Regions from separate parts of the Agrobacterium sp. 22-209-1 genome, predicted to be linked through region 3. Evidence: riboswitches for the same ligand, from Rfam matches in the RefSeq annotation. Region 3 holds a riboswitch; each other region holds the start of a gene.
The links. A riboswitch is a leader RNA that binds a small molecule or an ion and turns the genes downstream of it on or off. The one in region 3 is predicted to bind thiamine pyrophosphate.

Region 1 (5,534 bases), on a different contig from region 3:
CAGGCGTTGCGAGCGGCATATAGAGTTCACCGCCTTCCTTGAAGCGTGCCGCCATGGCCTCCAGTCCCTCCTTCTGCGCCTCGGCGCGGATATCGTGGGAAATCCGCATCGAGCAGAATTTCGGCCCGCACATGGAGCAGAAATGCGCGACCTTGTGCGCTTCCTTTGGCAACGTCTCGTCATGGAAGGAGCGCGCCGTATCCGGGTCCAGCGACAGGTTGAACTGGTCCTCCCAACGGAACTCGAACCGCGCGCGCGACAGCGCATCGTCCCGCACCTGTGCTGCCGGATGGCCCTTGGCGAGATCGGCGGCGTGGGCAGCGATCTTGTAGGTGATGACGCCGACCTTCACGTCGTTACGGTCAGGCAGGCCGAGATGTTCCTTGGGCGTGACGTAGCAGAGCATCGCCGTTCCGAACCAGCCGATCATCGCAGCACCGATGCCCGACGTGATGTGATCGTAACCGGGCGCAATATCGGTGGTGAGCGGCCCGAGCGTATAGAAGGGCGCCTCGCCGCAGGTCTTCAACTGCTTGTCCATGTTTTCCTTGATCTTGTGCATCGGCACATGGCCGGGGCCTTCGATCATCACCTGGCAATCCTTCGCCCAGGCGATCTGCGTCAACTCGCCGAGCGTCTCCAGCTCGGCAAACTGAGCCGCGTCATTGGCATCGGCAATCGACCCGGGACGCAGGCCATCACCAAGCGAGAAGGAGACGTCATAGGCGCGGCAAATGTCGCAAATCTCGTCGAAATGCTCATAAAGGAAACTTTCCTTGTGGTGATGCAGACACCACTTGGCCATGATCGAACCGCCGCGCGAAACGATGCCGGTGACGCGGTTGACGGTGAGCGGGATGTAATGCAGCCGCACGCCGGCATGGATGGTGAAATAATCCACGCCCTGTTCCGCCTGCTCGATCAGCGTGTCGCGGAACACTTCCCAGGTGAGGTCCTCGGCAATGCCGTTGACCTTCTCAAGCGCCTGATAAAGCGGCACCGTGCCGATCGGCACCGGCGAGTTGCGGATGATCCATTCGCGGATATTGTGGATGTTGCGGCCGGTCGACAGGTCCATGACGGTATCCGCACCCCAGCGGATGGCCCAAACCATCTTCTCCACCTCTTCAGCCATGGAGGAGGTGACGGCGGAATTGCCGATATTGGCGTTGATCTTGACGAGAAAATTGCGGCCGATGATCATCGGCTCAAGTTCCGGGTGGTTGATATTGGCCGGAATGATGGCGCGGCCCGACGCCACTTCCTGACGCACGAATTCCGCCGTGACATAATCAGGAATATGCGCGCCAAAGCTTTCGCCGTCACGCGCGAGCTTTTCTTTCACGGCCTCGCGCCCGAGATTTTCGCGGATGGCGATGAATTCCATTTCCGGCGTGATAATGCCCGCCCTGGCATAGGCAAGTTGCGTCACCGCCTTGCCCGCCGTCGCTTTCAGCGGCTGGTGACGCACACCGAATTCAGGCGTCAGGCGCTCGCCTGTGGCAAAGCCGTTATCCTCCGGCTTGACGTGTCGCCCCTCATAAGCCTCGACATCACCGCGGGCCACGACCCAGTCTTGACGCAGGCGCGGCAGACCCTTTTCAATCAAAACGGCATGGGCAGGATCGGTATAGGGGCCGGAAGAATCATAGACCGTCACCGGCGGTTCGCCGGCTGTGGGATGAACGGCGATCTCGCGCATCGGCACGCGGATATGGGGATGTAGAATGCCGGCTTTGTGGATTTTCGTGGAGGCGGCATGCGGCCCGGTGGTGACCGTAAGCGGGATAGTCTTGGCAGCGATATTCATCTTGAGGCTCCAAAGTTTGACAGTGGAGACCCAGTTCGAGCCGGAATGATGGAAAATACCGAATTGCCGAAACGCAACGTCATGCGCCCGCCCGACATCAGGTCTTTGCACCGTCCCTACGCCAGTATGAACTGGATCAGGTTCAACGGGTCACTGCGCATGAAAGCAGAATCTCAGCCCCTTGACGGGACACCCCTGGTGAATGGTCTCAGCAAAAAACACCGCCCGGCATTTGTCAAGGCCGACGATCCGTACTTGGCAAAGGTGCGGGAATGTCGCATGCTGCCGTTAGTTGTAATTAACCTAACGGTTTAGGCGAATATTATCGTTTGCGGCATAACGATAAGCACAAACCTACCTAATGTTGATTTCATTGGAGATACGTCGGAATGAATGCGACTATTCGTGAAATACTGGCAAAATTCGGCCAGCTTCCAACCCCCGTCGATACGATTGCAGACGAAGCCGATCTTTATGCAGCGGGCCTTTCTTCCTTTGCGTCGGTACAATTGATGCTCGGCATCGAAGAGGCATTCGACATCGAATTCCCCGACAATCTCCTGAACCGCAAATCCTTTGCGAGCATCAGGGCGATTGAAGACACCGTTAAGCTCATTCTGGATGGTAAAGAGGCAGCCTGATGAACGTCACCGTAGCGCCGCAGGATGAAACGCTGTCCGCGCGCGCGGGCCGTGTCGCGGCAATTGCCGCCAGACATGCGGATGCGGTAGATGTCACCGGCCGCTTTCCGCAGGAAGCTGTTGATGCGCTGCGACAGGAACGTCTGCTCGGCATTCAGGTCCCCTCTTCGCTGGGCGGCGAAAGCGCTTCCTTACAGGAAATCGCCGATATCTGCGCCCGGCTCGGGCAGGCATGTTCGGCAACCGCGATGATTTTCGCCATGCACCACATCAAGCTGTCAAGCCTTGTGGAACATGGCGTCGAGAGCAACTGGCATCCGGGCTTCATGCGTCGCGTTGCCAACGAACAGCTCCTGCTCGGCTCCGCCACCACGGAAGGCGGCATCGGCGGCAATCTGCGCAACTCCATCTGTGCGATCGAAGTCGAAGGCGATAGCTGCCGGCTGGAAAAGGATGCCACCGTCATTTCCTATGGCAGCAATGCCGATGCGATCCTCATCACCTCGCGCGCCCACAAGGATGCCGCGCCCGCCGACCAGGTGATGACCGTCTTCCTGAAAAATCAGTACACGCTCGAAAAGACCCATGTCTGGGATACGCTCGGCATGCGTGGCACCTGTTCGGACGGCTTCCTGTTCCGCGGCGAAGCGCCGGCGGCGCAGATATTCCCGAAACCCTTTGCCGAAATCGCCGCACAATCCATGCTTGCAAGCTCGCATCTCCTGTGGAGCGCCGTCTGGTACGGCATCGCGTCGGACGCCGTGCTGCGCGCCCAGTCTTTCGTCAGAGCCGCGGCGCGCAAATCGCCGGGCACCGCTCCTCCCGGCGCAATCCGCCTTGCTGAAGTTTCCACCAAGCTGCAGGTCGTGAAATCCAACATCATCGCCGGCATCAAGGCTTACGAGGACACCAAGAGCGACCCCGAAAAACTGATGTCGATGGCCTTTGCCGTCGCCATGAACAATGTGAAGATTTGCTCTTCCGAAACCATTCTCGAGATCATCGACCACGCCATGCTGGTCTGCGGCATCATGGGCTACAAGAACGGCACGCCCTATAGCCTCGGCCGGCACCTGCGCGACGCACACTCCGCCCGTCTGATGATTTCCAACGACCGCATTCTCGGCAATTCCGCCAATCTCCTGCTGGTTCACAAGCAGGACACCAGCCTCTTGGGATAAGACCATGGACATGCAAACATCGTTTCTCGATCGACTGTTCGAAGAAGGCCTGCTGATTGAAACCGGTGTGGACGGTCTTTATGGACGCAGCGGCCAGTTCGAGGATGTGATTGCCGCCTTCGAGCGGCTGATCGACCGCACCGGTGGCGCCGATGGCGCCGAAGCGATCCGCTTCCCGCCCGGCATCAACCGCGCCTATTTCGAAAAGAGCGGTTACATGAAGAGCTTCCCGCAGCTCGCCGGCACGGTCCATTCCTTTTGCGGCTGTGAACTCGACCATGTCAGCCTGCTGAAGACGATGGATGAGGGCGGCGACTGGACCAAGGACCAGAAAGCCACCGACATCGTGCTGACGCCGGCGGCCTGCTACCCGCTCTATCCGACGATCGCCAAACGTGGCGCCCTTCCCGCCGGCGGCGGTCTCTATGACATCCAGTCCTATTGCTTCCGCCATGAACCCTCAAAGGATCCGGCGCGCCAGCAGCTTTTCCGCATGCGTGAATATGTCTGCATGGGCACCGAGGCGAACGTCACCGAATTCCGCCAGACCTGGATGGATCGCGGCGTGGAAATGATGAAAGCGGTCGGGCTCGACGTCACCATCGATATCGCCAACGATCCCTTCTTCGGCCGCGCCGGAAAAATGCTCGCCAACAACCAGCGCGACCAGAACCTGAAATTCGAACTCTTGATCCCGGTCACATCGACGACGAACCCAACAGCCTGCATGAGTTTCAACTACCACCAGGATGCCTTCGGCCAGAAGTGGGGCCTGAACCTCGATAATGGCGATGTTGCCCATACCGCCTGCGTCGGTTTCGGCCTTGAGCGCATCGCGCTGGCGCTGTTTGCGCATCATGGTCTCGATGTGAAGAAATGGCCTGCGAAGGTCGTGGAAACGCTCTGGGGCTGATCATTCATGCGGCAGATTTTTCCCGGTCTCGATCCCCAAAATTATGTGCAGCATCCGCTCCATTCCTCCGAGAGAATGTGGCCGGAGACCAATTGCTACATCGATTTGTGGATCGAAGTGCTGGCCTCGAAGGGCCTGCCGCCAGAGGCCATGTTCGGTTTCACGCTGACGCAGGATTTCGAAGGCGACCAGTTCACCTTCTTCAAGGTGCCGCTGGAAGACCTCGAGGCGCTTTATGGCGTTCGCACCACCGAGCTTGCGATCTTCGACAGGGTGGAAAATCACATCGACGCGCAGCTCGCACGCGGCCGCATCTGCCTGATCGAGATGGACAGCTTCTATATGCCTGATACCCATGGGGTGGGCTATCGGAAAGAACATGGCAAGACCACCGTCGCCATCAACCGGCTCGACCTCGAAAACCGCGAACTCGACTATTTCCACAATGCCGGCTTCTTCCATCTTGCAGGCGAAGATTTTGACGGTCTGTTCCAGCATCATCTCGCCGAGACCGACCCACCCTTCCTGCCCTATACCGAATTTGCAAAATTCGCGGATAGCAACCCCTTGCCCGCACATATTCGCAAGACGGCCGAACGGCTCCTGAAGTTCCATTTTTCCAGACGGCCCTCCACCAATCCGGTCCGCGCTTTTGCCGGCGTTTTTCCGACGCAGGTGGAAAAGGTCGCCGACCGACCCTTCGGTTTTTTTCACAAATACGCGTTCAACACGCTGCGCCAGCTCGGCGCCAATTTCGAACTGGCGGCAAGCCACTTCGAATGGCTGGACGCGGACGGTTTTTCTGAAGCAAGAGACCACGCGCTCAAGATTTCCGAGGTTGCCAAGACCGTGCAGTTCCAGCTTGCCCGCGCCGTCACCCGCCGCAAATTTGATGCGCTGGCCACCGTGCTCGATCCAGCAGCGGATGCATGGGACGGCGTAATGGAAGCGCTTTCGATTAAACTCACTGATGCCAGCGAGGCCGCGTG
Region 2 (5,534 bases), on a different contig from region 3:
AAAATCCGGAGAGCCTCTCAGGCGGCGAGGCGCGCCGCGCGGCACTTGCCCGCGTCATGGCGCCTGAGCCGGATATTTTGATGCTGGACGAGCCGACCAACCATCTCGATCTTCCCACCATCGAATGGCTTGAAAGCGAGCTGCAGCAGACGCGCAGTGCGCTGGTGCTGATCTCGCACGACCGGCGCTTTCTGGAGAAGGTCTCGACCTCGACCGTGTGGCTCGATCGTGGCCAGTCCCGCCGTCTCAATCGTGGCTTTGCCCATTTCGAGGAATGGCGCGACAAGGTTCTGGAAGAGGAAGAGCTGGAGCAGCACAAGCTCGGCAAGGCCATCGAGCGCGAAGAACACTGGATGCGTTATGGCGTGACCGCAAGGCGCAAGCGCAACATGCGCCGCGTCGGCGAGCTTCAGGCGATGCGTGCGGAATATCGCGGCCACAAGGGGCCGCAGGGCACGGTGCAGGCGACCGTTACCGAAGGGCGTGAATCCGGCAAACTGGTCATCGAGGCCGAGGCCATCACCAAGGCTTACGGCGAGCGCGTGATCGTCGCGCCCTTTTCGCTGCGCGTCCATCGCGGCGATTGCATCGGCTTCGTCGGCCCGAACGGCGCCGGTAAAACCACGCTTCTGAAGATGCTCACCGGCCAGCTGGAGCCCGATAGCGGCACGGTGAAGCTTGGCACCAATCTGGAGATTGCGACGCTCGACCAGAAGCGCGAGGATCTCAATCCCAACGATACGCTCGCGCATTATCTGACCGATGGCCGCGGCGAAAATCTGCTGGTTAACGGCGAATTGAAGCATGTGACGGGCTATATGAAGGACTTTCTGTTCCAGCCGGAACAGGCCCGCACGCCGATCCGCAACCTGTCCGGTGGCGAGCGCGCGCGCCTTATTCTGGCGCGCATTCTGGCACGGCCGACCAATCTTCTGATCCTCGACGAGCCGACCAACGATCTCGATATCGAAACACTCGATCTGCTGCAGGAAATCGTCGCCGGCTTCTCCGGCACGGTCATTCTCGTCAGCCACGACCGCGATTTTCTTGACCGTACCGTTACCTCCACCATCGCCCCTGTTAATCCCGACCAGCCTGACGGGCGCTGGATCGAATATGCCGGTGGCTATTCGGACATGATGGCGCAGCGCAAGGGGGCGTCGGACGAGAAGCGCAAGGCTGAGAAGCAGGAAAAGGCGAAAGCGGCATCTTCCGCCTCGGCTTCACAGGAGCCTGTAAAGGCGAAGGGCAAGCTTTCCTTCAAGCAGAAATTCGCGCTCGAAAATCTGCCTAAGGAGATGGAGAAGGCGCAAAGCGAAATCGCAAAACGCGAGCAGCGCATGGCCGATCCGGAACTTTTCACAAAAGATCCGGAGGCTTTCAACACGCTGGCGCAGGAAATGTCGAAGCTGCGCGACAAGCTGGAAGTCATGGAAGAAGAATGGCTGGAACTGGAGATGCTTCGCGAGGAACTGGAGGGCTGAAGGCATCAGTCCTTCCTTTGCCGGTCCTCCTTCGGCCTTTGACAGAAAAGCAGAATTGCCGTTCTATGCCGGCGTTCGCTTGGAGGAGTTGAAAAATGCGCATGATTTTTGTCAATCTGCCGGTCAAGAACATCGAGACGTCAAGAAACTTCTTTACTGCTCTCGGTTTCAGCTTCAACCCGGAATATTCAGATGACCACACACTCTGCATGATCGTGGAAGAGAATATCTTCGTGATGCTTCTGCAGGAGGGACGTTTCCGCGATTTCATCAACGGCGACATTGCTGATGCGACGCGAACCACCGAGGTTCTGACCTGTCTTTCCGCCGGAAGCAGGGAGGAAATCGACCGGATGATCGCCACGGCGCTCGCCTCCGGCGGTGGCAGCTGGAAGCCCGTGCAGGATCATGGCTTCATGTATGCCGGCAGCTTTCAGGACCCCGACGGACATGTCTGGGAACTGGTGCATATGACGGAACAGGGCTGACCTCGGCCATCTTGCCAATCAGGGACGGCGGGATTACACCATCATCTTGATCTAACGGGGTGTCTTTTGCGCTTTGGTGTAAAAGGCTGAGAGGCTTGCCAACCCGAAGAACCTGATCCGGTTCATACCGGCGGAGGGATTAGACGGCTTTAACGCAGACGGCTATTTCCCTATCGTTTTTTGAGGAGATACCCGTGCGCCGTCGTCTTTTCCTGAATTCCCTCGTTGCCGCCTCGCTGTTTCTGCCCGGTCTTGCCATTGCACAGGATAGACAGGAACTGACCGTCTACACCTATGAGAGTTTCGTTTCCGAATGGGGTCCCGGCCCCAAGGTGAAGGAGGCCTTCGAGAAGGTTTGTAATTGCACGGTCAATTTCGTCGGCGTGGCCGATGGCGTGGCGCTGCTCAATCGTCTGAAGCTTGAAGGGGCGGGGTCCAAGGCGGATGTCGTCGTCGGTCTCGACACCAATCTTGTCGCGGAAGCAAAACAGACCGGTCTGTTCGATGTCAGCGGCATCGATGCATCGGCGGCCAAAGTGCCGGGCGGTTATACGGACGATGTTTTCATTCCCTATGATTACGGTCATTTCGCTGTCATCTATGATACGCAGACGGTGAAAAGCCCGCCGACGAGCCTGAAAGACCTCGTGGAAGGCGACCCCTCGCAGAAAATCGTCATTCAGGATCCGCGCACCTCCACGCCGGGGCTCGGCCTGCTGCTATGGGTGAAATCGGTTTACGGCGACAAGGCCCCGGAGGCTTGGGAAAAGTTCAGGAAGCGCATTCTCACCGTCACGCCGGGCTGGTCGGAATCCTATGGCCTCTTCACCAAGGGTGAGGTGCCGATGGTGCTCTCCTACACCACCTCGCCCGCCTATCACATGGTCGCTGAAAAAACGGATCGTTATCAGGCCGCCGCCTTTTCCGAAGGACATTACATCCAGATCGAGGTTTCCGGTCTCCTCAAAAACGCGCCGCACAAGGAACTGGCAAAGCAGTTCCTCGCTTTCACGCTAACATCCGGTTTTCAGGATGCCATTCCGGAAAACAACTGGATGATGCCGGTCGCGGCGACCTCTAAGCCTTTGCAGGAGGCGTTTTCCAAACTCGTGGTGCCGCAGAAGACTTTCCTGATGGATCCGGAAGAGGTAGCGAGGAACCGCAAGGCATGGATCGATGAATGGCTTGCCGCCATGAGCATGAATTGAGGAAGGGGCACATCCGCGCATGATGCCGCGTCGCGATTACCGACGGTCGATCATTTTCGGAACGGCGGCTTTTGCTGCCGTTTTCCTGTTCATGGCGCTCGCGGTTGCGGCTCTCCTGTCTTTTGATGCCGGCGCGCCCGCTGCCGGCATCATGGATGCCTATACGCTGCGCATCCTGCGTTTCACGCTTTATCAGGCAACGCTCTCCACCCTTCTTTCCCTTTTTCTCGGCCTGCCGGTGGCACTGGCGCTTTGCCGTCGGCGCGAGTTTCCGGGAAGAATCTGGATCGTCAGACTGATGGCGGTGCCGATGGGTCTGCCTGTGATCGTCGGCGCTTTCGGTATCATCACCATCTGGGGCAGGCAGGGCGTTTTGAATTCGGCCCTTGTTTTTGCCGGGGCGGATGAGCCGTTCAGCATCTACGGTCTTTCCGGCATTCTTATTGCCCATGTGTTTTTCAATCTGCCGCTTTCGGTGCGGCTGATGCTGGCCGGGCTGGAGCGTATTCCGGGCGAATATTGGCGCATGGCGGCGAGCCTCGGTATGGGTCCGGTTTCGATTTTCCGTTTTATCGAATGGCCGGCGGTCGCGCGTCTCGTCCCCGGTATTGCCGGGCTTGTCTTCATGCTGTGCGCCACCAGCTTCACGCTCGTTCTTCTTTTGGGCGGCGGGCCGGCGGCAACGACGCTGGAGGTGGCGATCTATCAGGCGCTGCGGTTCGATTTCGATCCGCAGCGGGCGATTGCGCTTTCGGTTTTGCAGATTGCCCTCACCGCAATTCTGCTCGGCCTTCTTGCCTTTTTGCCGTCGCCCGAAGCGGAGATTCCCTCGCTTGGCCGTTCCCTTCGCCGTTTCGATGGAAAAGGCGTCGGCGCTCGCCTTTGGGATGGCGTGGCAATCGTGTTCGCTGTTCTGCTGATCGGCCTGCCGCTTGCCGCCATCGCTGTTTCGGGTTTGAGGGCCGATCTGCCGCGCCTTTTGTCCGCGCCGATTTTCCTGCGCGCGGCGGTGGCCAGTCTTGCAATTGCCGCACTGTCTGCAGCCCTTGTTGTGCTCTGCTGCATGGCGATCATCGGCGCGCGACAGGCGATAGGCTCCAGACGGCAGGCGGGGCAACCCCTGCGCTTCCTCTCCGCCATGCTGGGGGCGGGGTCTTCGCTGGTGCTTTTGGTGCCGCCTGTCGTATTGGGAAGCGGGTGGTTCCTGTTATTGCGGGTTTTCGGCGATGTCAGCTTCTATGCGCCGGTCCTCGTGGCGCTCATCAATATGCTGATGGCTTTGCCGCTTGCCATGCGGGTGCTGGAACCGGCTTTCACCAGTCATTTTTTGCGCACCGGCCGGCTTTCCGCCAGTCTCGGGCTTCAGGGCTTGACGCGGCTGCGGTTTGCCGATCTTCCGGTTCTGTGGCGGCCGCTGGCCATGGCGTTTTCCTTCGCCATGGCCCTGTCTCTCGGCGATTTAGGTGCGGTTGCCCTGTTCGGGTCGGAAAGTTTCGTCACCCTGCCATGGCTGGTTTACAGCAGCATGGGCAGCTATCGTACCAATGACGCCGCCGGTTATGCCTTCCTTCTCGGTATCGTCTGCCTGCTGCTTGCCGCAGGCGGTGTTGCGCGGCAATCCCCATCAGCAAGGGCGAGCATATGACCGGCGAAGATTTTGCCGTTGAACTCAACAAGGTCAGGCTGCGGCTTGGAACGCAGGATTTCGACCTCGATTGCACATTCCCGCAGAGCCGGATAACCGCTGTCGTTGGCGCGTCCGGTTCGGGCAAGTCGACGCTTCTCAACCTCGTCGCAGGCTTCGAGGTGCCGGATTCCGGCCGCGTGATGATCGGCGGGCAGGACATGGCGGCGCTCGATCCTTCGGAGAGACCGGTCTCATCGATCTTCCAGGATAATAATCTTTTCGCCCATCTCGATATCTTCACCAATGTCGCTCTCGGTGTCAGCCCCGGGCTGAAATTACGTGTGGAAGACCGGGAACGGATTGAGATGGCCCTCGTCCGCGTCGGTCTTGCGGGTTTCGACAAACGTTTGCCGGGCACGCTTTCCGGCGGAGAAAGGCAGAGGGCGGCGCTGGCGCGCGCGCTGGTCAGAAAAAAACCGGTCATGCTGCTCGACGAGCCCTTTGCCGCGCTCGATCCGGGACTGCGGGCGGGTATGGCCTCCCTCCTTCTCGACTTGCATGGAGAAACAAAAAACACGGTGATTATTGTCACCCACCATCCTGACGACATAAAGAAGCTGGCGCAGCAGGTGGTTTTTCTTGATCGCGGTCGGGTTGTCTATGTCGGCTCTACCGCAGATTTCTTCGCCACACAAAATGTGAAGGCGGTGGACAGTTTTCTGAACGG
Region 3 (5,534 bases):
ACCGTCTATGCCGACCGGCTTGTCCGGATTGACCTTGGAAACGGTTTCGAACACGCCGCCGATGCAAGCATAATCGACGGGCATTGAGGCTGCCCGTTCGGCATCGGTGCGATTTTTGACGGTGAGGCCGATGATCGCCTTTTCGCCGAGAATGCGCCTTGCGGTTTTGGCGTCCATGTCGTCGGCGCCGAGATGCACTCCATCCGCGCCCGAGGCGAGGGCCACATCCACCCGGTCGTTGATGACCAGCGGCACGCCGGTGCCGGCGATGGCCTCATGGATGGCGCGGGCGTTTTCGATCATCTCCCGCGTCGAGCCGTGCTTGTCGCGATATTGCAGAATAGTCGCGCCATTGAGTGCGGCTGCCAGAGCAAGCTCCGGCAGCGGCGCGACATCGCTAAGGCTTGCGTCGACCAGCGCGTTGAGGCGGTAATCAACCTTATTCATGCTCTATCCTCGCGTGATTTGTGATGTCCCCGGCGGAAATCTCGGAAAGCGCATCCAGAAACGCCGGTTCGAAGGTGCCGGGGCCTCCGGCGTGCTTGGCCGCAAGTTCGGCGGAAACGCCGGTGACGGCAAGGGCGGCGGCGGCCGCTGTCAACGCGTCCTTTTCCACCGCCATGAAGGCGGCGATGACGCCGCCCGAAAGGCAGCCCGTTCCCGTCACCTTCGCCATCCACGGATGGCCGTTGACGATCCTGACGCTGCGGGTTGTGTCGCTGAGGTGATCCACAGGCCCGGTCTCGATCCTCACCACATCAGGCACATTGCCGATCAGGCTCATTTCGGCGTGATTACCGCGCACGATAGTCGGGGAAAGTGCGATGAGTTCGCGCGCGAACTCCAACCGCGACGGTGAGTAGTCGCAATGCACGGGGTCGACGATCCACGGCTTGCCGGATGCATTGGCGATCTCGATCGCCAGCCGGATGACCTTGCGCCGTTCGGCGTCCAGCGTGCCGAGATTGACAGTCAGCGCATCTGCCTTGGCCACGAAACTCTCGATTTCCTCGAGCGAGGTGGTCATGGAAGGAATGCCGCCGACGACGGTGATGCCGTCTGCGGTGAATTTCTGCACCACGGTGTTCATCAGGCAATGCACGCGCGGGCGCGTGTTACGCACGCGCTCCAGTATGTCGGCGGCCTTTGTTGCTGTTGGATAAGTCCTGGTCATGGCTGTTGCAGTTCCACGGCAATGTCGTCCGCCGCCGGCGCCTGCTTGATCAGCTGCATCTCCTGCATGAAAGCCCCGAAACGGGCGTAACGCGCGCGGTCGAGTGCGGCGGGGCGCTTGGCGAAGCGCGGCAGCGTATCGAAGAAGGCCTGTTTGTTCAGCGCGTCATCAAGGTTCGGATAGGCCTTGATGAACAGCTGCCAAGCTTCCTGCGGGTGGTTGGTGATGAAGATCGCTGCCTGCTCTACCGCGGAGAGGAAACGCGGCAGGCGGTCGTCTTTTACGAGATCGCGATGGGTGACAAAGATCAGCTCGTCATAGGCCGGCACGCCATGTTCCTCCGGGAAGAAGGAGCGGCCTTCATGTCCCTCTAGCTTCATCTGCGTCAGCTCGAAATTGCGGAAGCCACCCAGCGTGGCATCCACCTTGCCGGCGATCAGCGACGGCGAAAGCGAGAAGTTGACGTTGACGAGTTCGACATCGTCCTTCGTCAGCCCGTCCTTTTCCAGCATGCGCTTCAGCATGGCGTCTTCGAAGCCGGAAACGGAAAAGCCGACCTTCTTGCCTTTCAGGTCCTTCAGGCTCTTGATCGGACCATCGGCCAAAACGGTGACAGTGTTGAGCGGGGTTTCGACCAGCGTACCGAAACGCACGAGCGGCAGGCCGGCGTCGTGATCGAGATAGAGGTTCGGCTGGTAATGCACGCCGATATCGGCCTGCCTTGCCGAGACGAGGCGCGGCACGGCGGAGGGGTCTGCGGGCGGAACCAGTTCCACCTCCAGCCCGGCATCGGCAAACAGGCCGCGTTCCCTGGCGACCACCGTCGGCGCATGATCCGGGTTCACGAACCATTCGAGCAATATGGTGAGCTTGTCGGCCGCCTCAGATTGCATGGGTGCTAGTACGCTTGCCACTGCGACGACGAGGGAAAGAAGAGTTCGTTTCATGGTGCCGAAAGTCTCCGCAAGTATCTGAAAGGAATGGTGTGTTCTGTTTCCTTGGCCCAGGGAGCCAGATTGGCTGTCGATAAGTCGACGACGAGCCGCAGCAGCACCGCCATGACGGCCAGAATGGTCATGGCGGCGAACATGGTGTCGGTCTGCATGCGGGCATTGGACTGGATCATCACAAACCCGAGGCCGGCCGATGCGCCCACCCATTCGCCGATGACGGCGCCGAGCGGGGCAAGCGGCGCGGCGACCCTGAGGCCTGAAATCAGCGAGGGCAACGCCAGCGGCGCACGCAACCGGGTAAGGATCTGCCAGTGGCTCGCCTCAGTCAGCGAGGCGGCGTCGAGGATGGCGCGATCGGTGCGGTTAAGGCCATCCGTGAAAGCGGAGGCGACGGGGAAGAATATGATGATAGCCGTCATGACCACCTTCGAAGCCATGCCGAAACCGAACCAGAGGACGAGGATGGGGGCGAGCACGAAGACTGGAAAGGCTTGCAACACCAGAACCATGGGCCAGACGAGGCGGCCGAGGCGCGGGATGGCGGCAATGGTGAAGGCGACGACAATGCCGCCGGCGACGCCCGCCACAAGCCCGAGGGCCATTTCGCCGAGCGTTACCAGTGCCTGCCCGAACAGGAAGCCCGGCTGACGCCAGAACGCGCCAGCAACATCGGCGGGCGATGGCAGGATATAGCGGGGCGGTGAAAACAGCCACGTTCCCGCCTGCCAGAAAACCAGCAGAAGACCGACTCCGTTCAGTGCATGGGTGGCACGCATGAGCCGGACCTCAGACGCAGACGCACCGTGTGCGAAGGGCGGAAGGTTTCAGCATCGTCACTCGTCTCCAGATGTGGCAATCTCGGAGATCAGGCAAAGCGAAGAAGAGAAAAAGCGGCGCCCCTTGGGCGCGACAATTCCGTTCCTACGCCGGCATGACCCGGATCAGGTTCAAGGGTCCGGCTCAACGCCATCTCAGCACCGTCTGGTGCTCCCCTCGGAAGAGATTGTTTTGTAGGACATGATCTAAAAATGTCAACGGCCTCCGCTGACAGATCATGGGTCGTATATATATTACTTAAATATAGTTATTAGTAATACCGAATTTATTGTAAATTAGTTATATCGATAAACTATATCGCAACGGCACTCAAATAAACCTCATCTGAATTCTGATAATTCGGAGATGAGCTTGAAAAACATCTGGCGGGACAAGTCTGGAAACTTTGCAATTCTTAGCGCTCTGTTGATCATACCGATCGTCGGATCTGCCGGCGTTGCGCTGGATGTCGTTCGGGCCATGAGCGTGAAATCCGATCTTCAGATGGCAGCGGACTCTGCGGCTCTGGCCGTGGTTGCGGAAAGTTCAGCCAGTGCCGAGGCTGCACGGCGAATGGCCAGCAACGGCGTCATTTCGGTCGGAAAGGAAGAGGCTGAGGCTTTTTTTCACAGCAATCAGCGAGGGAACCCGGAATATCGCCTATTGGCGCTCGATGTACAGGTGAAGAAGAATGGCACCGTGATCGAATCGTCAGTGAGTTTTAAGGCTTCGCTTGATACAACGCTCTCCAGAGTACTGGGAAAGGATTTCCTGACTGTCTCCGGCAGTGCAACTGCCAAATATGAGACGGAAACCTATACCGATTTCTATCTGCTGCTCGATAACTCGCCTTCCATGGGTGTCGGCGCAACGCCCGCCGATGTGGCAACGATGAAAGTTGCCCTCGGTTGTGAGTTCGCCTGCCATCTCTCATTGCCAGACGGGTCTTCCAATCCCAACAGCAGCTATTTCCGGCTCAGAAACAAGGATCCGAAGGCCCGAGGTTACATAAACGCGACGACGCGCATTGACGTGGTCGCAAAGGCAACCGCAAGCTTAATGGATACTGCCGAGGACACTCGCAAAAGACCCGACCAGTATCGCATTGCGGTCTATACTTTTGGAAAGACAGCAGAGGATGCCTTTTTTAACAAAGACCTTCCGGAAATTGTCTCGCGCACCTCGGATTTGCAGGGGGCCAAAAAAAAGGTCAAAGAAATTGAGTTGATGTCAGTTCCAGACCATCATTACAAAAGCGACCAGCATACGAATTTCGACCGTGCACTGACGAGAATCACACCGAAGATGGGAACATCGGGGAATGGCGCGAGTTCCGCTACACCTGAAAAAATCCTGTTCTTCGTGTCGGATGGCGTGGCCGATGCTGCAAAGGCCGCATGTACCAAGAAAAAGATTTGGAATGGACGCTGCCAGGAACCCATAGACACCAAGCTGTGCGACAACCTCAAGAAACAAGGATTCCGTATCGCCGTGCTTTACACGACGTATCTGCCGCTTCCTGATAATCCTCACTACAAGAATTGGATCGCACCATTCGAAACGGAAATCGGCCCGCGCATGCAAGCCTGCGCCTCCCCTGGCTTGTTCTTCGAGGTCAGTCCTTCGCAGGGCATCAGCGAGGCCATGTCGGCGCTTTTTAAAAAGGCGATCAGCTCGCCACGCCTGACCAACTGATGACCAGCATAGCGGAAGGCTGGTTGGATCGGTATTTAGTTATTTAGGAAATTAGATTTATCGAAAATTAGTTATCCTTTGAAACTGCCCTTCAACATTCTTTTTCTAAGTTCTGTCTCCAAAAGCGCTATGGGGGCAGATTTGAAAAATATCTGGCAGGATAGATCAGGAAATTTCGGAATTCTAACTGCTTTGCTTTTGGTGCCGCTCATCGGTACGGCCGGCGTTGCGCTGGATGTGACTCACAGCATGGCCGTAAAATCCGATCTGCAGATGGCAGCGGATGCCGCAGCCCTTGCGGTGGTTGCCGATACATCGTCGAGTGTTCAAAAGGCGAAGGAAATGTCGGGCGATGGCGTCATTTCGCTCGGCGCTGATGACGCCTCCGCATTCTTTGAAAGCAATGAGCGGTCCAATCCCGATTACAAGCTTCTGTCTCTGGATGTGTCGGTGACCAAGCACGGTAACGCGATCGAATCCTCGGTCAGCTTCAAGGCTTCCATTGACACGACGCTTTCACGGATACTCGGGGAGGATCTCATTACCGTTTCGGGCAAGGCGACCGCCAAATACGAGACGGAAACATTCAGCGACTTCTATGTGCTTCTTGATAACACCCCCTCAATGGGCGTCGGCGCCACGCCAACCGACGTTGCCACCATGGTCGCGAATACGAGCGACAAATGTGCTTTCGCCTGTCACATCGTGAAAGACGGTGTCGTGGATACGAACAGCTATTATTACAAGGCGAAAAGTCTCGGCGTGACGACGCGCATCAATGTGGTCGCAAAGGCAACAGCGAGCCTTATGGACACGGCGAAGTCCATGCGCAAAAGCAGCAATCAATATCGCATGGCAGTCTATTCCTTTGGAGAGAAAGCCGAAGATACGAAGCT

Region 1: another riboswitch for thiamine pyrophosphate. It lies ahead of thiC (phosphomethylpyrimidine synthase ThiC); the one in region 3 lies ahead of ACQZ48_RS01010 (ABC transporter permease).
Region 2: another riboswitch for thiamine pyrophosphate. It lies ahead of thiB (thiamine ABC transporter substrate binding subunit); the one in region 3 lies ahead of ACQZ48_RS01010 (ABC transporter permease).

Annotation. Positions count from the first base shown of each region.
Region 1 covers NZ_JBNWCH010000005.1:353,256-358,789, reverse strand. The annotation lists gene thiC (phosphomethylpyrimidine synthase ThiC) at 1-1,810, opposite strand, end outside; TPP riboswitch at 1,906-2,017, opposite strand; gene ACQZ48_RS14605 (acyl carrier protein) at 2,200-2,451, shown strand; gene ACQZ48_RS14600 (acyl-CoA dehydrogenase family protein) at 2,451-3,632, shown strand; gene ACQZ48_RS14595 (amino acid--[acyl-carrier-protein] ligase) at 3,637-4,545, shown strand; gene ACQZ48_RS14590 (DUF1839 family protein) at 4,552-5,534, shown strand, end outside; gene ACQZ48_RS14585 (glycoside hydrolase family 2 protein) at 5,532-5,534, shown strand, end outside.
Region 2 covers NZ_JBNWCH010000005.1:195,825-201,358, forward strand. The annotation lists gene ACQZ48_RS13880 (ABC-F family ATP-binding cassette domain-containing protein) at 1-1,484, shown strand, start outside; gene ACQZ48_RS13885 (VOC family protein) at 1,580-1,972, shown strand; TPP riboswitch at 2,018-2,128, shown strand; gene thiB (thiamine ABC transporter substrate binding subunit) at 2,167-3,180, shown strand; gene thiP (thiamine/thiamine pyrophosphate ABC transporter permease ThiP) at 3,200-4,825, shown strand; gene ACQZ48_RS13900 (thiamine ABC transporter ATP-binding protein) at 4,822-5,534, shown strand, end outside.
Region 3 covers NZ_JBNWCH010000001.1:222,361-227,894, reverse strand. The annotation lists gene thiE (thiamine phosphate synthase) at 1-447, opposite strand, end outside; gene ACQZ48_RS01020 (hydroxyethylthiazole kinase) at 440-1,174, opposite strand; gene ACQZ48_RS01015 (ABC transporter substrate-binding protein) at 1,171-2,121, opposite strand; gene ACQZ48_RS01010 (ABC transporter permease) at 2,118-2,903, opposite strand; TPP riboswitch at 3,029-3,131, opposite strand; gene ACQZ48_RS01005 (Tad domain-containing protein) at 3,316-4,638, shown strand; gene ACQZ48_RS01000 (pilus assembly protein TadG-related protein) at 4,780-5,534, shown strand, end outside.